Regions from separate parts of the Sinorhizobium sp. M4_45 genome, predicted to be linked through region 3. Evidence: predicted binding sites of a transcription regulator. Region 3 holds the regulator's gene; each other region holds the start of a gene.

Region 1 (7,267 bases), on a different contig from region 3:
GGCGACCCCGTCGGCCTGAGCTGGCAACCGGAAAGTCTCTATCTCTTCGGAGAGGATGGCCGGCGCATCGATCACCGCGCGAGCGTTCCATTGGCCCTTGGAGCCTCGTCGTGAACGCCGCCCGCCGGATGGAGCGGCAGCAACGCCGCACCGCATGGATATTCCTGCTTCCGTTGCTGCTGACGCTGGCGGCTGTGGCGATATGGCCGCTCGCCCGCAGCATTTTCTTCTCCTTCACCGACGCTTATCTCGATGCCCCTTCGGATTACGGATTCGTGGGTTTCGAGAATTTCGTGGAAGTTGCCGAAGACCCGGTGTTCTGGGGCGCGGTCAGCAACACGCTCGTCTTCACGCTGGTATCCGTCGGGTTGGAGACGCTTCTCGGACTTGCGATCGCCTTGCTCCTTCACCGCGCTTTTCCCGGCCGCGGCATCGTGCGGGCGGCGATCCTCATTCCCTGGGCGATGCCGATGGTCGTCTCGGCCCGGATCTGGGAATGGATGCTCAACGATCAGTTCGGCCTCATCAACAAGCTCCTGGTCGCGTTGGGACTCGTCGAAAAGGGCGTCGCCTGGACAGCCGATCCTTCGCTGATCCTCGGGACGGTGATCTTCATCGACGTCTGGGTGACGACGCCCTTCATGGTGCTCCTCATTCTTGCCGGCCTGCAACTGATCCCCGAGGAAATCTACGAGGCAGCGGACGTTTCCGGCGTGCCGCACTGGAAACGCTTCTGGTCCATAACCTTGCCGCTCGCGACGCCGGCGATCGGCGTCGCGATACTCTTCCGCGCGCTCGACGCGCTCCGCATGTTCGATCTGAGCTACGTGCTTGCGGCCAACAACGAAAACACGATGACGATGTCGATCTATGCGCGCGACCAGCTCATCAGCTTTCAGGACCTCGGCCTTGGAGCCGCTGCTTCCACCTGGGTGTTCATGATCATTGGGCTGATCGCCATCGTCATCGTCGGGCTTTTGCGCCTCGATCGGGCGACGGGCTGAGGGGGTATCGATGACGGTGAGCGCAGCCAGGACGAGACGCTATTCGAACGCGACGTACCGGACCTTGCGCCGCGTAAAGACGGCCGGACTCTATGCCGGCGTGGCGGCCGTCCTCGTCTACATGCTGTTTCCCTATTACTGGGCGATCGTCTCCTCGACCAAGACGGGGCAGGCGCTTTACCAGTTCACTCTGCTGCCGGCGCTCGATTTCAGCAACTACAGGCAATTGTTCGCCAACCCGGTATTCATGGGCGCGCTCGTCAATTCCGGCGTGGTCGCGCTTGTCAGCACGGCGATCTCCCTCGTCATCGGCATTCTTGCAGCTTACGCGCTCGGCCGCCTGCATTTTCCTCCGGGCCGCATCGTTCTGATCGCCGTTCTCATGATCTCGGTCTTCCCGCAAGTGGTGGTGCTTTCCGGAATGTTCGAGGTGATCGGATGGCTCGGGCTCTACAACCGGCCGTCGGCCCTGATCGTCTCCTATCTTATTCTCACTTTGCCCTTTACGACATGGATCCTGACGAGCTTCATCCGGGACCTGCCGAACGAATTGGAGGAGGCGGCGCTCATCGACGGCTGTTCGCGCCTGCGCATCCTCACCCATGTGCTGCTGCCTCTGATGGGGCCTGCGATTGCCAGCACCGGTCTGCTTTCGTTCATCCTCGCATGGAACGAGTTCCTTTTCGCGCTCACCTTCATCCTGACCGACGAGAACCGGACGGTTCCGGTCGCGATCGGCCTTCTGACGGGCAGCAGCCGCTATGAATATCCGTTCGGCCAGATCATGGCCGCGTCCGTCACGGTGACGCTGCCGCTGCTCGTTCTCGTCCTGATCTTCCAGCGCAAGATCGTGGCGGGGCTGACGTCCGGCGCCGTCAAGGGGTGACGAGCGCCGCCGCGTGCGGCGCCATGCGCCAAATTTGGCATGATCTATTTTCGTGATTGGACTTCCCGACCGGTTGGAGTCACGCTGATAAGGCCTACGAGGTGGAAATTGGGGGACCAACTATCGTAAGAGTAGGAGGTCGCAATGAAGCACCAAGCAATCGAGCAGTTACAGGGCGTCGCCGAGGTCAAGCAGGACCTGCCGCGACGGACGTTATCGCGCAAGGAGCGCCTTGAGCGTTGGGCGGAACTCCTGGAGCGTGATCCTCACAGACGCCTTTCGACACTGCACGAGACAGAGTATCAGCCGGCGAGAGTCCGCGCGGCCATGCGCGGCGACGGTTCGCCTATCTCCGTCGCCTTCGAGGATCCGGTCTTCCGGACCGCCGGGATGGAGAACGACAGCTACGGCGAAGCGAGGCGGTTCTTCGAGCTGAGCGACGAGCAATTACATAAGGTCATCTGCTATTGCCATTTCGGCGCGACGGTCAGCGCATCGACGGCCGCCCGCCACATCCGCGCAATGCTTGTCGAGAAACAGCCAGGCCTGTTTGCTCGGTTGCGCCAGATGTTTGTCGGCTAGGCAGGCGACGGCATATCGAGGGTCGTGATCGAAGGCGGCCGCCGGAGGAGGCGGGCCGCAGTGCGAAGGCTTAACGCGCTCGCACTGCGGTGCTCCCATCGCCTCCGGCTGGCGGATGGCCTTCGATCCGCGGCGTCGTCCTCCGGCGGCTTGGGTTCGCACTCGTTCTCAAGGTTGTCATCGCGTGCGGCGCGTCCTCGTGCCTGCGTTTTTCGCTTCGTGCTCCAATTTCCACTATGTTAAGTGGATCGGCGCGGCGTCTGATGGCGACGCGCCCTGTCGGTCGGGACGCAGAACGGAAACACTATGGCTCAAAGAGCAGGCAATGCGGATCTCCCGCTGCATGGCGGCCGCGTGCCGCGATGGCTCGGCGACCGTATGACGCGCCTCGGCGCGCTGGTCACCGAAGCGGTGGTTCATCACTATGGACGCGACGAGTTTCTTAGGCGGCTTGCGCATCCGTTCTGGTTCCAGTCCTTCGGTGCCGTCATGGGCATGGACTGGCATTCCTCCGGTATCACCACGAGCGTCATCGGTGCGTTGAAACGCGGTCTTACCCCGCTTGCCGGCGAGTTGGGCATCCATGTCTGCGGCGGCCGCGGCCAGCACTCCCGCAAGACGCCGGGCGAACTCATATCGATCGGCGATCGTGTCGGTTTCGATGGCGGCGCATTGGCAGAAGCGAGCCGCCTCGTCGCCAAGGTCGACAGTGCGGCCGTTCAGGACGGCTTCGATCTCTACCTGCACGGTTTCGTCGTCACGGACGATGCCAGGTGGGTGGTCGTCCAGCAGGGCATGAACGGCGACCGCCGGCAGGCGAGGCGCTATCACTGGCTCTCGGAGGGCCTGACAAGCTTCGTCGACGCGCCGCATAGCGCGATCGAAGGCAGAGAACAGGGCGAGATCGTCAATCTGGCCGACCGCCGCGCCGCCGCATCGAGGACTGCGCAGCTCGATCTCCTCCAGTCATTCGGGCCCGACGGGCTCTTGCGCGAGGTCGCCCGGATCGAGTCTCCTGGGGTTCCTGTGGCCTCGCCGGCACAGCCGATGCTGCCGCATCTCTTCATGCCTGCCCATCACGATGTACGCGAAAGCGATGTCAATCTCCGGCGCCTTCACGGCAACTTCGCCGCCGCCGCCGACCGTGGTCCGGCGGATTTCAAGGACCTGCTGCTGGTGCCGGGCGTGGGCGCGCGGACGGTCAAGGCGCTGGCGATGGTCGCGGAGGTGGTCCACGGGACGCCTTGCAGGTTCTCGGACCCCGCCCGCTTTTCACTCGCCCATGGCGGCAAGGACCGCCATCCGTTCCCCGTGCCGGTGAAAGTCTACGACGAGACGATCAGGATCATGAAGTCCGCGGTCAGCAAGGGCCGGCTCGGGCGCGAGGAAGAGCTTGCGGCTCTGAAGCGGCTCGACGAGCAATCGCGCCGGCTGGAGCGCTACGTCACCGGCCCCGACCTCAAGGAGATCGTCGCGGGCGAATTCAGGGACTCCGCGCGTTTCGGCGGGCGCAGCATATTCGGCTGGGAACCGCACGACGACGAGGCAACCGCCGCGGAGCCAAGCGACCGCGCACGGCGCTGAGGCGGAACAATAAGCGCAGCGATCGATTTACACAGCTGGGGCGCGTTGAGCGCACACCGCTTTCGCTGCCGCTGAGGATGGCGCTTCGGACACGGAGGCGCCGCCGGCATGCCAGTTGATGGAGTTTCCGATGACCGCTGCGATGACTACGATCGACCACGACACGATCCGCAATTGGATAGAAGCCCGCAAGGGGCAGCCGGCGCGCGTTAAGGGCGCAACCGAAGGCGGTGGGGGTCTGCTTCGCGTTGATTTCGGCAAACCGGAAGACACGCTGGAGAAAATTTCCTGGGACGAATTCTTCAAGATCTTCGACGACGAGAATCTGGCCTTCCTCCATCAGGACATGACTGACGACGGGCAACCCAGCCGCTTCTGTAAATTCATTAACCGGGACTGACCCGAAGACGGATCTCGGAGGAGGAAGCGGAAGGAGCACTGAGGCCGGAATGCCTTTACGGCGGAAAGGATCTCGCGATGCTTACGATCAAAAAACCGGAACCCGCGACGGAACGCGAAGGGCGCCCTGTGCCTCCTTTTACCGGCATCGAGCCGGCGCCTGCAAAGATCCGGAAGCCTTCGACCGACGACTGCGAGCGCCTCGATGACCCGGATTCGCTCTTCTGGCGCGGCGTATGGATGACCGTGTTTTAGGTCCGGCAAACTAGGCGTTACCGCCAAGTGTCTGCTCGATCTCTTCGAGACGCGCGGTCAGTCGCTTGATCTCGTCGCGCTTTTCGGCAACCACGTCTTTTGCTGTTTCGAGCCTGTCGCCTCCGGGCACCGTGCCTACGGCCGTGTGGGTCTCGGTCGCGATGGCGTCGATTTCGGATTGTAGCCGGGCGATGCGATCGCGTAGTTCGTCGAGTTGGTTCCCGACCCCCGGCGCGCTCTTCCGATCTCGCCCCCATGCGTCGATCGGCTCGTCGACGCTCGGTGGGTCGAGCGGGCGCGCATCAGCCCCCGGGCGCGGTTCTCCATGTTTGTTCGTGCTCATGACTGAACTCCCGTAAGCGTCATCAACTCGAAAGCGACGTCTATGTTCCGTCGGCGGCGCAGACCGTCGCAGCAATCGGCGGGCAGCATGGAACTTCCCGCGACGGCTGCCGTTTTCCTTATCGCCACCTAGGAGGGTTCCATGCATTCCGAAGAATACCTCGAGCTTCACTACGATCTGCTGAGCCACAGGGCGCTCCTGTCGTGTGGCCGTAAGGCATACGTCCTGCCGGACATCTACGAGACCAAGGAAATGGCACAGATCGCTGCCCAGAAATTCGCCTGGGAAAAACTGGGACTGAAAGAGCGGGCAGCGGGCTGCCGCACCGCCGCCGATCTCCCGGTCTGGCTGCGCTGACGAACTGCAGCAAGTGATCAGTGGCCCTGTGCTTCGCCGAGACCGCGCCCCGCATGCATGGCGGACTGCCACACGGTGACCGCAGGTCCTTCTGCGCCGAGAATGGGGTCCAGGCTCGGCAGCGGCACCGAGGCGATTGCCTTGCGGTCATCCGCGGTCGCGGTGCCGCTCTGGATCTCGGCATCCTGACCCGGCGGATAGCCGCCGACGACCAGGAAATCCACGCTAGCCTCGTTCCGGCGGTGGCCCGTACCCGCCGGCAGGAGGATGACGTCGCCGGCTGCGACCTCGACCTCCTGTCCCTCCGGCCCTCCGATCAGCAGCCGTGCCCGGCCTTCCGCGATTCCGAGAACCTCGTGCGCACCGCAATGGTAATGGTGATGGGCAAAGACGCCGTTGCGCCACAGGCCGCGCCAACCATTGGCCCGGAAGCGTTCCTCTATCCGTGCTGCTCCATTTTCGGTAACGTCGACCGCTTGACGATAGACCAGGACCGGCAGGCGCGGGTTGTTCGGTACGCCGCCGCTTTCGGCGAACATGAGCTCTTCGATTTTCATTGGTTTTCTCCTCGGCGCAGGGATGTTCCGTTCCCTGCCGAATCGGAACGAATTGCGCGGCTGTATGTTTCCTTCAATCGTGCTCAGAAAAGACTCCGGCCGCGAACAAAGATGAATGCTGGCAAAGAAGGGGACCTTTCATGCCATACAAGCTCTATTACTGGGACGGCATTCCCGGCCGCGGTGAATTCGTGCGCCTCGCGCTGGAGGAGGCCGGCGCGGATTACGTCGACATTGCCCGCCAGCCAGGCGGCACGAATGAAATGCTGAAGCTTATGAAGGAGCCCGGTGAGGCCGCCGCTCCCTTCGCTCCCCCGTTCCTCGTCGATGGCGACCTCGTCATAAGCCACGTCGCCAACATCCTTTTTTATCTCGGGCCGAGGCTCGGGCTTGTTGCCGAGGACGAGGGACTTCGAACTCTCACCAATGGTCTGCAGCTGACGATCACCGATTTCGTCGCGGAGATTCACGACACGCATCATCCGATCGCCCTGTCTCTCTATTTCGAGGACCAAAAGCCCGAAGCGCTAAGGCGGTCGGCCGATTTCCTCTCCGAGCGCCTGCCGAAGTTTCTCGGCTATTTCGAACGCGTGCTCACACAGAATCCCAAGGGGCCGAAACATATGGTCTCGGACCGGTTGAGCTACGTCGATCTTTCGCTTTTCCAGGTGATCGAAGGCCTCCGCTATGCCTTTCCCAAGGCGATGGATGCCCATGAGGCAAACATTCCCGGACTGGTCGCCTTTTATGATGCCGTTCGTGCACGCCCGAGAATTCTGAGCTATCTGGCCTCGGAGCGGCGGCTCGCCTTCAACGAATCCTGCGTCTTCCGCCACTATCCGGAACTCGACCGGCAGTCCTGACCGTCAACCGATGCGAGCCTTGACCTTGGCGAGATCGTCGACAAACCGGGCGCGTTCCGCTTCGGGGTCGGATCTGCCTCGGATTCTCAGAAGATAAGAGGGGTGGATGGTCACGAGAACGGAGAAGCCCCCGGGCGCCGTCAGAAGCTCGCCGCGGTTTCTGGTGACACCCACGCTTCGCCCGAGCAGGGACATCAGCGCCGTGGCCCCGAGCGCGACGACGATTTCGGGGCGGAGTTCATCGAGTTCGGCGCCGAGCCACCAGGCGCAGGCCTGAATCTCACCGGCATTCGGCCGCGAATGCAGCCGGCGCTTGCCGCGCTGTTCGAATTTGAAGTGTTTGACGGCATTGGTGAGATAGCACTCCGACCGATCGATGCCGGCTTCGTGCAGGCATTCGTCCAGGATGCGCCCGGCGGGTCCGACGAAGGGGCGCC
Region 2 (7,267 bases), on a different contig from region 3:
AATACCGGATCTCACCCGAGATCGCCGCCGCCCTTCGCTCCGCTCCCGGGGTGGTGGACGTCGAGCTGGTTTAGGGCCCGTCGAGATTCATTTCGCGTCTCGTAAGACGCGCGGCCGCTGTAGGGAACTTTTCGGAGGGCTGCATCTCTCCTCATCCTCATCTCTGTGCTCGTCACAGGGATGAGAGCAGCGCCGCGTCTGCGGCGCGGAAGACCCTTTCCAGCCCAAGGACTTGGTCTGAAAGAACTTTTCCCGCGCCGCGTATGCGGCGCTGCTGGATCTCTTTGACAAGCACAGAAAGAGATGAGGATGAGAGAGCGCAGCTCTCCGAAAAGTTTCCTACAGCGCCGCCGCGTCTATCAGACACGCAAAGGTCGCTGCAGCACTTTGAGCTGCTCTATGTCTTGTCCATTGACAGGCTACCATATCACCCCCTCGAAGAGCGGGCCTTTGCCGCTTTTCTCTTCGCCCCGCTTGCCGGGAGAAGGCAGGGCGACAAGGGGCAAACCAGGGTGCGGAAATCACCCCATGCCTTTCACCCGCGCCGCTCCCTCGTCACGGTGATGAAATCCGTTCCCTTGCCCGTCTCCAGTCCCGATTCGGTATCGGTGATCGAGAGTGACGAGCCGTTTGCAAGGAGGCCGGCGAGGCGTTCGCGAACGTCTTCGGGCACCGTGATGCGGCTCAGCGTCCTCTCCAGCGTGTCGGGCTCGCCTTCCTCTGTGATGCCAAGTCGCTTCTTGGTCGTTTTCGGCAGCTTGTTCTCGAGCGACATGCCGAACCATTTGCCCTGTCCGGTTTTCGTATCGAGATCCTGGAACTGCAGCAGATGTGTCCCGAGCGCCATTTCCGGCTCTGCGATGGCAATCTCGGCTTCGAAAAGCGGCTGGAATTGCCGGCGCACGCGCAACACGCCATTCAACGGTGTACTGCGGCCCGCCTTGCGAAAGACGGCTTCGATCAGCTCCGGCGTTATCTTGCCATCGACGGGCAGAGCTTCGGCCCTTTGGAACGCTTCGATCGCGGCGGCCGTTGCCGGACCGCTGAAGCCATCCGGCAGACCTGCATCGTAGCCGAGCGTATTGAGGAGCGTCTGGAGGTCGCGCACGCTCTCTTGCGTACCGCGCCGGGTAATCAGAATACGTATCGGGGCCTTCGCCTCGTCGGATGCGACGGGCGAGGGGCGTTTGTCGGTCATGGCGACTTCAACTGCGCTCCGGTTGAACTCCCCGATCGCCGGCCGCAGGGGGACGTCCGACAGGGCAGGTCCCTGCGGCCGCGACTGGCTCGGCTGGAAAAGCATTTCGTGCGCGATCTCGACCGGGGCGATCTGCCGATCCGATATGACCACATGCATGCCGTAGCCCGTCATCTTGAACAGGCTCGCCGCGAATTTGCTCGGCAGCCGCACGCAACCGTGCGAAGCCGGATAATCCGGTACATGGTTTGAGCCATGCAGGGCAATGCCGGACCAGGTAAGCCGCTGCATGAACGGCATCGGCGCATTCGAATAGATGTTCGACTCATGACGTCGGCGCTTCTCCAGGATCGAGAAAATGCCCGTCGGCGTCGCGTGCCCGGCCTTGCCGGTTGACACTTTCGACGTGGCGACCACCGTGTCGCCGTCATAGACGACGAGGGACTGCTGCTCCCTCGATACGACGATCTGCAACGGCGCCTTGGCGCCGGCCGCAAGCGCGGACGGCGACGCCATGACGAAAACCGCGAATCCCATCCGGAGAGCGAAACGCAACACCTACCCTCATTCAGACAGTGGCGGCACCGCAAACGGACGACGGAGCCGTGGAAGCAGGCTAGCGTTCAATATTTAAGGAATTGCCCCATACGATGCGTCAGCCGTCCGGTCGGGCAACCGTGACGGCTATTGCCGGCGCCGCCCCTTGCCGAACGTATAGCCGGTCTCGACGCTCGTCCTGCCGAACTTGTCGCGCAGCTTGTTGATCGCGTCCTCGGCGGCGGCACGCCGGGATGCCTGCGGATCGACAAGATCCGGCGGATCGGCGAGGTCGGGATCGACCAGATCGCTGACGCCGATCCCGATCAGCCGGTATTTCGTGCCGTCGACCTCCTTCTCGAGCAGCTGCAGGCCGGTGCGGAAGATGCGGTCGGCAAGGCGGGTGGGGCTTTCCAGCCTGCGGTTGCGCGTGCGGGTCTTGAAGTCCGCGGTCTTGAGCTTCAGCACCACCGTCTGTCCGGCGAGGTCGGATTTTCGCAAGCGGAATGCCACTTGTTCGCTGAGGCCCCTCAGATGCGTTACGAGGTCTTCCTGGCGTGCCAGGTCGTCGTTGAAGGTTGTCTCGGAGGAGACGCTCTTCGCTTCGCCTTCGATCTCCACGGATCTTTCGTCCAGGCCGCGCGAGAGCCTGTAGAGCCGCCGGCCCATCGTGCCGTAGCGGCGCATGAGGTCCGCCTCTTCCATCGTCTGGAGCTGCCCGATCGCGCGGATTCCGTCTCTTTCGAGCGTGGCGGCGAAGGCCTTGCCGACGCCCCAGATGAGAGTAACGGGTTTGGCCTTCAGGAAGTCGATGGCTTCGGCCTGGCCGATGACCGAAAAGCCGCGCGGCTTCTGAAGGTCCGAGGCGACCTTGGCCAGGAATTTGCAGTAGGAGAGCCCGACGGAGACGGTGATGCCGATTTCCTGCTCCACACGCCTGGCGAAGCGGGCAAGCGTTCGGGCGGGCGGATCGTGATGAAGCCGCTCGGTGCCGCTCAGATCGAGAAAGGCCTCATCTATCGACAGCGGCTGCACGAGAGGCGTCAGCTCCTGCATCATCGCTCTGACCTCCCGCCCGACGCGCACATATTTCTCCATGTCGGGCCTGATCACCACGGCCTGCGGACAGGCTTCGAGGGCCTTGAACATAGGCATGGCGGAGCGCACGCCGTTGATGCGGGCAATGTAGCAGGCCGTGGAGACGACGCCACGCTTACCGCCGCCGATGATCACGGGCTTGTCGGCGAGCTCCGGATTGTCGCGCTTCTCGACCGAGGCATAGAAGGCATCGCAGTCGATGTGCGCCAGGGTCAGCCGGTAGAGTTCGGGGTGCCGGAGGAGCCGCGGACTGCCGCAGGCGAGGCACCGCGGTGCCTGGGCGGCTTGCTCCTTGAGGCAATCACGGCAGAAGCCGGAGGGTGGGGCGGCGCTGTCGATCATATCCGGAACAAATGTTGAACGCGGCGACTTTACGCTCTACGCTGCTGAGTCTCAAGGCGGCGGCTGGAGGCTGTTTTGGATATCGCAGTTAAATTTGAGACGGTGCCGGCCGATCGCCGGCCGGACTTCGGGATGCCCTTTAGTCGGCACGGTGCACTCGGCACCGGGCGGTGCACCGCGCTGCGCACGCCGCGTGCCGGCAGCATTCAGCCTTCCTCGAAATCGCGCGGGCCGGAGAGGGCATGGTGCGCCCGGACGACCTCGTCCGGCGAGGTTTGCGTTTCGTTGCAGAAGGCCATCAGCGTCGGCTCGTGCTCCATCAGGAACGCAACGATGCCCCCCATGAAGCCCGGCTCGCCGACGGCGCCGCGCAGGGAGGCAGGGTCGGTGCCGGTGAGCGCCAGAAAGCGCGACATCAGCTCAGGCTCGTTCGCGAGCCAGGTCAGGATGGCGATCGCCGTATCCTCAGCGTTCTTCATGATATCCGCTCTCTTCTCGTTTGCCGGCCGCAATTACCTATTTTTCAACCAAATCGCGCTAGCCTGGCGATCGACGAAAAGGGTCGAGTCGCCGTTGTTGCAACTTAAATCTCTCCCGGAGACTTGCAAGGCGGCGGCAGACAGCAAGGGATCGACATGCCCAAACAGGTGATGATTGTTGAGGATAACGAGCTGAATATGAAGCTCTTCCGCGACCTGATTGAGGCTTCGGGCTACGCGACGATCCAGACGCGCAACGGCATGGAAGCTCTCGAACTCGCGCGCAAGCACCGTCCCGACCTGATTCTGATGGACATCCAGCTGCCGGAGGTTTCCGGCCTCGAGGTCACGAAATGGCTCAAGGAAGACGATGAGCTTCACGTGATTCCGGTCATCGCCGTAACCGCTTTTGCCATGAAGGGCGACGAGGAGCGCATCCGCCAAGGGGGATGCGAGGCCTATGTCTCCAAGCCGATTTCCGTACCAAAATTCATTGAGACCATCAAAACATATCTGGGCGATGCCTGACTGCCGGAAAGATCGATATGACTGCGCGCATCCTCGTCGTTGATGACGTACCAGCCAATGTGAAGCTCCTGGAAGCGCGGCTGGTGGCCGAATATTTCGACGTGCTGACGGCACCGGACGGGAATGCCGCCTTGGCGACATGCGAAAAGACGCCGGTGGATCTGGTCCTGCTAGATGTCATGATGCCGGGGATGGACGGTTTCGAGGTCTGTGAAAGATTGAAGGCGAACAGCCGGACCGCGCATATTCCGGTGGTGATGATAACGGCGCTCGACCAGCCGTCCGATCGCGTGCGCGGGCTGAAGGCCGGCGCGGACGACTTCCTGACCAAGCCCGTGAACGATCTGCAGCTCATGTCGCGCGTGAAAAGTCTCGTACGCCTGAAGAACGTCAGCGACGAGCTGCGTCTCAGAGCCCAGACGGCACAAACGATCGCGCTGCAGGAGACGGGCCGCGTCGATCGGCCGGACGAGCCCGGCAGCGTTCTGCTCGTCGATGGCCGTGCTTCCTCACAGGAGCGGCTGACGCGTGCCCTGAAGCCGATCGCCGATGTCGCCGTCATATCGGACCCGCAGGCCGCCCTGTTCGAGGCTGCCGAAAGCAGTTTCGACCTGATCATCGTCAACGCGAATTTCGACGATTACGACCCCTTGCGTCTGTGTTCGCAATTGCGGTCGCTCGAGCGGACCCGCTTCATTCCGATCCTGCTGGTAACCGAGCAGGGAAACGATGAGAGAATCGTCCGCGCACTCGAACTGGGCGTGACGGACTACATCATGCGTCCGGTCGATCCGAACGAACTTGTCGCCCGTTCCCTAACGCAGATCCGGCGCAAGCATTGCAACGATCGCCTGCGCGCCAGTGTACAACAGACGATCGAATTGGCCGTGACCGATGATCTCACCGGGCTCCACAACAGGCGCTATCTGGAAAGCCACCTGAAGCTGCTGATCGATCGCGCGACCACAAGGGGGCGTCCCCTGTCGATCTGCATCACGGATATCGATCGCTTCAAGCGTGTGAACGATACCTACGGTCATGACGCCGGTGACGATGTACTGCGCGAATTTGCCAACCGCGTTCGCGCCACCGTGCGCGGCGCGGATCTCGCCTGCCGTTTCGGCGGGGAGGAGTTCGTGGTCGTCATGCCGGATACGACGCCCGAAATGGCGGCGATCGTTGCGGAGAGACTCCGACTGGCGGTCGAGAGCCGTGGCTTCGACATTCCGCAGGCCGCGACGGTCCTGAACGTGACGGCGTCGCTCGGCATTGCAACCCTGAGGCCGGATGGCGATACGGCCGAGGCTTTGCTGAAGCGCGCCGACATGGCGCTCTATCAGGCGAAGAACGGCGGACGGAACCGGGTTGTCGCTGCCGCAGCCTGATCCGCCGCACATGCTGTGCTATTCAGGGCCTCGCGCGCCGGCTCTTCCAGGTTGCGCGGCCGTGCCGGAGTAAGCACATCCGCAGGCGACACTGTCCGATTTTGGAACAGAATTAACCAAACGCCGAGCAACCCCCGCTCCGCGATTAAGAATGCGTTGATTTTTTTTTAGTTTCAGGCAATGCTGATAAGCGAGGAAGGAAACTTCCACAGAATTCGGTTACCCCATGATGCTCAGGTCCGCCGCATCTCCTGGGTCGTGGGGTCGGTCGGCTGGCCTCGGATTTGCGGATTCCTCGTGCTGCAACCGGACCAGTCGACCCCCATTCGAAAACGCCGCTCCGAAAGAGGCGGCGTTTTTGCTTTATCCGTCCCCTCCGGAGAAGGGCAAAGAAAAAGCGCCGGCCCTGCGGGCGGCGCTTCTGGATCGAAGAAAGCGGCGACCTTACTTGATCTTGGCTTCCTTGAATTCGACGTGCTTCTTCGCGACCGGATCGTATTTCGTCTTCGTCATCTTGTCGGTCATCGTGCGGCTGTTCTTGGTGGTGACGTAGAAGTAACCGGTGTCGGCCGTCGACAGCAGCTTGATCTTGATGGTGGTAGCTTTCGCCATGGTCGTCCTGCCTTTATCAAAAATTGAAAGCCGTGGACAACCTGTTGCGGGCCACGGTCAAGTTGCCGCGAAACTACAAATCACGATCGAAAAGTCAAGGCCGTTTTGGTTTCAAAACGATGCGGACCAGGGAAAGTACGACATAAAGCCCGAAGAAGCCGGCGATTGCCCAGGCAAATCCGTCATTGCCCGTCACATCCATGGCCGCCCCGATCACCTGCGGACCCGCTACCGTACCGACGGCGTAGGAAAACACGAAGGCGGCATTGGCGGCCGCAAGATCCGCTCCCTGGAGACGGGAGCCGAGGTGGCTGAGGCCGACCGTATAGAGACCGGAGACGCATCCGCCCCAGAACAGAAGAACAAGCGCCATCAGGAACCAGTTTTCGACCAGCATAGGCAGGAACAGGGCGCCCACGAACCCGATCAGGGTCAGCGCCGACAGGATCGTACGGCGGTCCTTCACGCGGTCGGAAAGCATGCCGAGGGGGATTTGGAAGATGAAATTGCCGACGCCCATGACCGTCAGCAGCAGCGCTGCCTGCGATTCGCTGAAGCCCGCGCGTGTCCCGAAGATTGGAAACAGGGAAAGGCCGCCATATTCCACTGCACCGAAGATAAAGACGGCGGCCGTCGCGGTCGGCACCAGCAAGACATAACGCATGAAATGGCGTTTCGGCTTTTCGTTCAGCACCGGACTTTCATTGCGCGCGAGAAAGATCGGAATCGCGGAAAGCAGGATGACGCCCGCGCCGACCGCGAAGGGCAGGAAGCCTTCGCTGCCCAGGATCGAGAAGAGCAGGGGACCGCTCGCGAAACCGAGCGAGAGTACCGTGCCGTAGATCCCGAGCACGAAGCCGCGCCTGTTGGGGGGCGCGGTGGCGTTGATCCAGAACTCCGAAAGGATGAAGAGGACAGTGATCGCGCCGTGAAAGACGATGCGCAGGGGAAACCAGAGCCAGAAATTCGTGAGGTAGTAGAAACCGAGCGAGCTCGCCGCCGCAAACACTATTGCCAGCAGCATGGTCGGAGCGACGCCGTGACGATGGGCGAATTTCATGGTGAACGGCGCGGCGGCCATCGATGCG
Region 3 (7,267 bases):
GGATGGTCGGCAGGAGTTTTCCCGGCGCATGGGTGAGCACCAGAAAAAGCGAACGGCGCGGCGGCTCCTCCAACATCTTCAAAATGGCATTGGCGGCGTTGCGGTTGAGATCGTCGGCCGGATCGATGATGACGATGCGCCAGTTTCCGGTGCCCGACGTCTGGCCGAAGAACTTGCCGGCGCGGCGAACCTCGTCGACCGTGATCGCGCCCTTCGTCCTGCCCGTCTTTTCGTCCACTGGGCGCGCGAGATGCAGGAGATTGTGCGATGCGCCCGAACCGAGCTGTCTCGTGACGATAGAGGCGGGATCAGGGTCGGCAAGCCTTTCGGGGGCGTCTGCCGGATCCGGATGGCTCAGGACATGATTGGCGAAGCGGAAGGCGAGTGTGGCCTTGCCTATCCCCTCCGGCCCTTCGATCAGGATCGCGTGATGACCCTTTCCGGACCGGTAGCTCTGCGCGAGAAAGGCTTCCGCCTCCCGATGACCGAAGAGCTTGCTGTTCATCACGGGAGCAAGCGCGCCCTCCAGCACACCTGGCTGTTCCGGGGTCATGACGTCGCTTCCGCATTCGAGGGTTGCGGTTTGCCCTCAAGCGGCAATAGCGCCTCGACCAGACTCAATACTTCGGCAGCGATCGCGGTCGGCGGACGGTTGGCATCGACGACGCGGCATCGCTCCGGATCGGCCGCGGCAATATCGAGAAAGGCTTCGCGCCGCTTTTCATGCGTCGCCAACTGTTCCTTTTCAAATCGGTCGGGACTGTCGTTTGCGGCGCGGCGGCGGGCGCGCTCCAACCCGACCGAGGCGGGAAGATCGAAAATGATGGTGCAGTCGGGAATGACACCGTTCACCGCAACGCGTTCCATGGTCTCGACGAAGGCCGGTTCCAGATTGCCGGTCACGCCCTGATAGACGCGCGAGGAATCCATGAACCGATCGCAAAGGACTATCGTTCCTTGCTGGAGCGCCGGCCGGATCACCTCCTCGACGTGGTCGCTGCGGGCGGCCGCAAAGAGGATCGCCTCCATCCGGACTCCGAAGGACTCCGCCGCGCCCGAAAGAAGGACGTGGCGAACGGCTTCGGCACCCGCGGAGCCTCCCGGCTCGCGCGTGGTGAGCACGCGGTAGCCGCGCGAGCTCAGCGCTTGCGCAAGAAGGCGCATCTGGGTCGACTTGCCGGCCCCCTCTCCCCCCTCGAATGTTATGAACAAACCCTTGGTCAGCGACACTTCAATTCCCGGATCGGCGTGCATTATCGTCTCTGTTTAGCCGATCGGTCCCGCGGAAGGAACCGTCGCAAAGCGCATTTGTCACAGCCAGAAGAACAGCAGTTCCTGCAGCGCGTCGAGCGCCCGGCTCGTGAGCGTTCCGGACTCGACCGCCCTCGCCGTCTTCACGGGAACTTCCCGCAGCAGCTTGTCCCCGTTCCAGAGCTTGACGACGCCGACCTGCTGACCGGCAGCGACGGGTGCGTTGAGCGGCCATTTGTAGACGATGCGTGCCGTCAGCCGTTCGGGATTTTTTACCGGCAGCAGAACGTCGACCGGGCCGCCCGCCACGAGCGCCACCCGGGAATCCGCACCGCCGTAGACGCTCGCCTCTCCGATGGTTTCACCATCTGCGAAAATGCGCCGTTTCTCGAAAGCGGTCATCGCCCAATCCAGGACCCTGCGGCTCTCGTCGATTCTCTCCTTTTCGCTCTCGAGGCCCCCCATCGCGAGAAAGACCCGGCGGTCGCCCCGTTGCATCGAGACGGCGAGCGAGAAGCCGAAACCCTCCGCAAAGCCGGTCGCCAATCCATCGACGCCGACATTCGCGGCGATCAGAGGGTTCTTGTTGCGCTGAAGGATCTTGTTCCACTCGAATTCCGGCTGCGAATAGAGCCGATAGTAATTCGGGTGCGCCTCGTACAGGTGCCGCGTAAGGGCGACGAGTTCGCGCATCGTGATCTTGTTTTCCGGATGCGGCAGCCCCGTGGCATTCCTGAATGTGGCGACCGGCAGCCCCAGCTCGCGGGCCCGCTTGGTCATCAGTTCGGCAAAAGCAGCCTCGCTGCCAGCCATTCCCTCAGCCAGGACAATGCACGCATCGTTGGCGAGTTGCACCGTTGCGCCCTGGATGAGATCGGCAACGCGAATCCTGGATTTGATCGCGGCGAACATCGTTGCAGTGCCGGAGGGGGCCCCGCCTGTACGCCACGCATGTTCAGAAACCTCGAAACTCGTCTCGGACGTCAGGTCGCCCTTATCCAAGGCTTCGAAAACCACCTCCATCGCCATGAGTTTGGCGAGCGAGGCAGGCGGGACGGGTGCATCCTCGTCGCGTGAAAAGAGCACTGTGCCTGTCTCGGCATCGACGAGATAGATCTGCTTCGCTTTGGTGTCGAAGGCGGGCGTCTGCGCGACCGCTTGCCCCGAAACGATGGCCGCGAGGAAACCTACGACCGCAAGCCACTTCATGCGCATGAGAAACTCCGGTTCTGCATGGGCATATCAGCGCGGAAAGCCCTCTTCAACCGGCGTCAGCGCGAGTCGGCGTTTCGGTACTGGCGCTTCGCATAGGCGAGAATGGAATCGGGGGTCAGCGGGTTGCGATCGACCATGATCGCCTCGAAGGGCGACGGCTTGTCGCTGACGCGAACTTCGACATAGGCCGCAGCATAGGCCATGCTGCCATCCGGCAGCGGGATCAATTGCGGGCGCGACGTCGGCATGGGGCCGATCTGCGGCAGAACGACGAATTCGTCGAAGGCGCTTGGTGCCGCCGAGGCCTGCGCCGGCTTTGCGAGCGCGTTCACCGGCACGCCGGCATCGAGCGTCGATCTGTTCGGAACCGGAACGGCGCGGAGATTCGGAACCATGTCGCGCAGCGGCTCGTTGGAAGCCACCATAACGCCTGAGGCGATCTGCCCTTCCGGCATAACGCTCGGGCCACGGTCGCCCTTCCTGACGTACGAAGCCATGAGGTAGGGCATGTCATTGCCTTCGAGCGGCGCACGACCGACATATTGAACGCGAACATTGGCGCTTCCCTTGCGCTTGATGTCCAGCAGGTCGGCGGTTTTCGAAGAGACGTCGATGATCCGGCCGTATTCATAGGGGCCGCGATCATTGACACGCACGATGACGGACGTGCCGTTCTCCAGGTTGGTCACGCGCGCATAGCTCGGCAGCGGAAACGTCGGGTGAGCGGCCGAAAGGTGATGCTTGTCATAGACCTCGCCATTGGCCGTCAGCCGGCCATGGAAGGCAGACCCGTACCAGGAGGCCATCCCGCTCTTGTTGTAGCCGAAATCCTCCTTCGGCTGATACCACTTGCCTTTGACCTGATAGGGTTTGCCTACCTGGTAGCGGCCACCGCCCTTGGGAATGTTGTTTCCGGTAGCGACTCTGGGGCTGGCTTTGACGCCATAGACGGACTCGGCGAAGTATTCCTTGCTCCGCGACTTGGTCTTCTTGACGCTCGACGTCGTCGATCCGCAGGCCGCAAGCACCGCGCAAAGCAACGGAACCGCTGCGAGACGGAGCCCCCTCACAAGATATGCCGCACCGTTATTGGATGTCATCTGTCCCACAAGATCATTCGCAAAGCCGCACCCGAAATCCGCTCCTGCAGCGCTCACGCATCCGACCGAACGCGCAACGATCGTCGCAATCGTGCAGTAGTTCCCCCGCGAGAACTTCGCCGTCCCGAAACGGAACAGCCGAACAATCATGACAACAACAAGGCGAAATTGCGAACCGGAGGACGAACGGACGCTAAAAAACGCTCGCTATGGTTTACGGAACGTAAATGAGCCGCTGGACCATAGTCCGATAGAGCGCGCCAAAGGTCCGAAACCCGTTGCCGGGTTCCCCTGCCGACACATATCGCAATAAGCACCCACGCGGCTCGTCGGCCGCGGGGTGCGGCGGCCTCAGAGCTGGCCGAAGCTTCCCGTCGGTGCAACTCTGAGGCTCCGTCCCCGGTTGGCGTGCTGCCCCGTGCTCCGGCCCAACGTCCGAGAGGATATCGCAATGGACGACAGATACGATTATGGGCCGCCGGAGCGACGGGCGGCAACCGGCCTGCCCTTAGGCATAATGCTCCTGTCGATGTTGGCGATTGCCGTTTATCTGCTTGCCGGAGCGGCGCTCCTGGACGGCAGAAGCCGGGACGTCGCGGCCTACGTCGCCCGGGCAGGCGACGAAAGTCCGCCTGCGGCGCCGGACAGCGGACTCCGCCCGTGACGATAGCCCACAACCGTGCCACGGGCGTATGCGGCGCGGCACGCCTCGAATGCAAGCAAATGCTCCAGAGCAAGTTGACGCTGTGATCAAAGCTGCTAAAAAGCCAGCCGTTGGTGAATGGGCAGCAAACCCGGTAGCGATCGCCGGTCAATCGAGAACTCGGAAACGAATTTCACGAAGCTCCGCAATCACCCGGAAGAGTGGCCGAGCGGTTTAAGGCACCGGTCTTGAAAACCGGCGTGCGTGAAAGCGCACCGTGGGTTCGAATCCCACCTCTTCCGCCATTTCAGAATTGATCCGGGCACGCCGGAATTCCCAGCTTCTCGTCACTGATGGCCGTCTTCCCCACCCGCAAGGCTCGTGGCTGCCCTGCCCTTCCGACGCTTTGCGTCACCTGCCGGAGCGGAAGAAGCTGCTTTGGGACTCCATCGCGAAGGGGCGATATTCGGGTGGATGAATTGCAGCGTGCCCTACCGGGCAGCAAGGGTGAAGCCGGAAGACGGAATGCACTGGCGCGCGGGGCCGAAAAATCTTATACAACGAGTGACCAGTGGGGTCGTAGCTCAGTTGGGAGAGCGCCGCAATCGCACTGCGGAGGTCGAGGGTTCGACTCCCTTCGACTCCACCATTCCCCTCTTGTCCAACCCGGACACCTAGGTGACAGGTCTTACCTGAGGTAACTTCCACCGATGCCGGACGTCAGGTTGCCAGAGCCCGGGCGATGCCGCGGCTCGGCGCGCTTGCCAAAAAAGCTGATTTGAGAGAAAGTTTTAGTCTGACCCGTTCGAGGTCTGGGCAACTCCCGCGAGTGGAGAAAAACATGCCTGTTAAATCTTTGGTGGCAGCCGTAATTTTTTCCCTCTTCGCCCTTTCGGGGTGCGCCAGCACAGGCTCGACCAACACGACCTATACCCAGTGGTACGGGCCCTATCCCGAGCCTGAATTCGACGTTCTTACGCCGGGCGGACTGCGGCTTGCCTATTAGCATGGCATAGGCGAGCGACTGGGGCGGCCGCTGTAAGCCAAACATGCGAGAGCGTATCGCCCCCTGCCCCGACATTCCGAGCGATCGCCAACGACACGCCGGATCGGAAGCGGGCAGGCATTCAGCAGCAAGCGGTATTCACGGAATTTTAGGCACTTGCGGAACACATATGGAACAGATAGGTTCTGTTCTTGATTTGTTTCGCGATTCTGGAGTGACGCCATGCTGACCCGCAAGCAACAGGAATTGCTTCTGTTCATTCATGAACGAATGAAGGAATCCGGGGTTCCGCCGTCCTTCGACGAGATGAAAGATGCCCTCGACCTTGCCTCCAAATCGGGCATCCATCGTCTGATCACCGCACTCGAAGAGCGCGGGTTCATTCGCCGGCTACCGAATCGCGCTCGAGCCCTCGAAGTCATCAAGCTGCCGGAGGCCTATGCCGGTGTTTCGCAGGTCCGCCGCGGCTTTTCGCCGAGCGTGATCGAAGGCAGTCTGGGCAAGCCTGCGGCCCCGCCCCCCGCACCGAAACCGGCGCCCCCGGCCGAGATCGCGTCGGTCGCTGTTCCGGTCATGGGCCGCATTGCCGCCGGCGTGCCGATTTCCGCAATCCAGAACAACATGCACGATATTTCCGTACCGGTCGAAATGATCGGCAGCGGCGAGCACTACGCTCTCGAGATCAAGGGTGATTCGATGATCGAGGCCGGCATCCTCGATGGCGATACGGTGATCATCCGGAACGGAAGCACTGCCACCCCCGGGGATATCGTCGTCGCCCTGATCGACGACGAGGAAGCAACTCTGAAGCGTTTCCGTCGCAAGGGCGCCTCAATTGCGCTCGAAGCCGCCAATCCGGCTTACGAGACGCGGATATTCGGTCCGGATCGGGTCAAGATCCAAGGCAGGCTTGTCGGCCTCATCCGGCGGTACCACTAGCCTCCCGACCAGGTGTGCAGGTGTTTCCCACGGAAGTACGCAATTTCAAAGCGTTAGAAGTGGGGCCATTGCGCCTTGGGGCGCTATGGCCACGCCTCCACAGAACCGAAGCCCTATTTATACAGAATAAAAAAGACCCTATTCCAAATGTACCCTCTTGCGGATTGCGGGCAATCATTCTAAATCCGCGCCACGATTTGAAAAATCGCAAATCGTAGAGGCCTCGTGGCGGAGTGGTGACGCAGAGGACTGCAAATCCTTGTACCCCGGTTCAATTCCGGGCGAGGCCTCCAAAAAATCCACCGCTATTCAGCTTTGTTGCCGACAAATCTTACCTCCGTCAGACGAAGGCGAAATCCGCGCCCGCAAAGACGAAGTTGGCAGCGCTGAGGTCGGCGGCGTGGATGCCGATCAGAGTGACCTGATCGACGGTACCATTCAACTGCAGGACAGCGTTCCCGTCAGCATCGTTGCCGATGTTGGGCAAAAAATCAGCGAAGTCGTCGTAGCCATAGCCAGCGATTTGGATGACGTCCTTGTCCAATTCAAAGTCGAAGATCTCATCCCGACCACTGTTTCGTGAAAACAGGAACTGATCGGCACCGGTCTCGACCGCGAAGGCTGCGGTCAGTCGACCATCGCCCCAGAGCTGATCGTTACCGGTGCCGCCGATCAAGAGGTCGTTCCCACCCGCGGTGTCCACGCCGACCTCTGCATCGCCATACAGGACGTCATTGCCTTTGCCTCCGTCGAGCAGGTCGTCGCCGCCACTGCCGCCACGTGAGAAAAGAATGTCTCCAACGAGAAAGTCATTGCCCGAATCACCATAGAGGTGGTCGTTCCCGCCAATCCCGGATTCCACGACGCCCTGGTCGAGGCCATCGCCGTAGAGCTTGTCATGGCCCTCTCCGCCCTGGAGTCGATCGTTCCCGCCAACGAAAAAATCGCCCAGGGAGAAAGCGTCGCCCGAGAGAGTATCGTCTCCGGCGCCGCCGTCGAGCCAGTCGTCTCCACCACGTCCTCTGAGGCAATTGTAGCCATCGCCATAGAGTGTATCGTTGCCTTTGCCGCCCGAGAGACGATCATTCCCTCCGGCGACGATAGCGGAATCAA

What was found. The regulator LexA, encoded in region 3, represses DNA repair genes until DNA is damaged. The targets are predictions, from matches to a motif close to TGTTCNNNNTGTGTTCNG.
Region 1: a site for LexA is predicted at 2,682-2,699, ahead of CN933_RS12710 (DUF763 domain-containing protein). Genes of this name have one in related genera too.
Region 2: a site for LexA is predicted at 3,179-3,196, ahead of CN933_RS09755 (DNA polymerase IV). Genes of this name have one in related genera too.

Annotation. Positions count from the first base shown of each region.
Region 1 covers NZ_NWVE01000003.1:513,832-521,098, forward strand. The annotation lists gene CN933_RS12690 (ABC transporter ATP-binding protein) at 1-114, shown strand, start outside; gene CN933_RS12695 (carbohydrate ABC transporter permease) at 111-1,004, shown strand; gene CN933_RS12700 (carbohydrate ABC transporter permease) at 1,015-1,890, shown strand; gene CN933_RS12705 (hypothetical protein) at 2,035-2,472, shown strand; gene CN933_RS12710 (DUF763 domain-containing protein) at 2,779-4,056, shown strand; gene CN933_RS12715 (hypothetical protein) at 4,187-4,456, shown strand; gene CN933_RS31505 (hypothetical protein) at 4,534-4,710, shown strand; gene CN933_RS12720 (hypothetical protein) at 4,721-5,053, opposite strand; gene CN933_RS12725 (hypothetical protein) at 5,195-5,410, shown strand; gene CN933_RS12730 (cupin domain-containing protein) at 5,428-5,967, opposite strand; gene CN933_RS12735 (glutathione S-transferase) at 6,108-6,830, shown strand; gene CN933_RS12740 (UdgX family uracil-DNA binding protein) at 6,834-7,267, opposite strand, start outside.
Region 2 covers NZ_NWVE01000002.1:839,874-847,140, forward strand. The annotation lists gene dnaE (DNA polymerase III subunit alpha) at 1-74, shown strand, start outside; gene CN933_RS09750 (L,D-transpeptidase family protein) at 536-1,753, opposite strand; gene CN933_RS09755 (DNA polymerase IV) at 1,883-3,175, opposite strand; gene CN933_RS09760 (DUF3572 domain-containing protein) at 3,382-3,654, opposite strand; gene CN933_RS09765 (response regulator) at 3,811-4,182, shown strand; gene CN933_RS09770 (PleD family two-component system response regulator) at 4,200-5,567, shown strand; gene rpmG (50S ribosomal protein L33) at 6,012-6,179, opposite strand; gene CN933_RS09780 (MFS transporter) at 6,274-7,267, opposite strand, start outside.
Region 3 covers NZ_NWVE01000001.1:1,090,309-1,097,575, reverse strand. The annotation lists gene CN933_RS05615 (DNA polymerase III subunit delta') at 1-553, opposite strand, end outside; gene tmk (dTMP kinase) at 550-1,254, opposite strand; gene CN933_RS05605 (D-alanyl-D-alanine carboxypeptidase family protein) at 1,312-2,466, opposite strand; gene CN933_RS05600 (septal ring lytic transglycosylase RlpA family protein) at 2,523-3,566, opposite strand; gene CN933_RS05595 (hypothetical protein) at 4,018-4,230, shown strand; tRNA gene CN933_RS05590 (tRNA-Ser) at 4,425-4,514, shown strand; tRNA gene CN933_RS05585 (tRNA-Ala) at 4,783-4,858, shown strand; gene CN933_RS05580 (hypothetical protein) at 5,051-5,215, shown strand; gene lexA (transcriptional repressor LexA) at 5,438-6,154, shown strand; tRNA gene CN933_RS05570 (tRNA-Cys) at 6,374-6,447, shown strand; gene CN933_RS05565 (calcium-binding protein) at 6,495-7,267, opposite strand, start outside.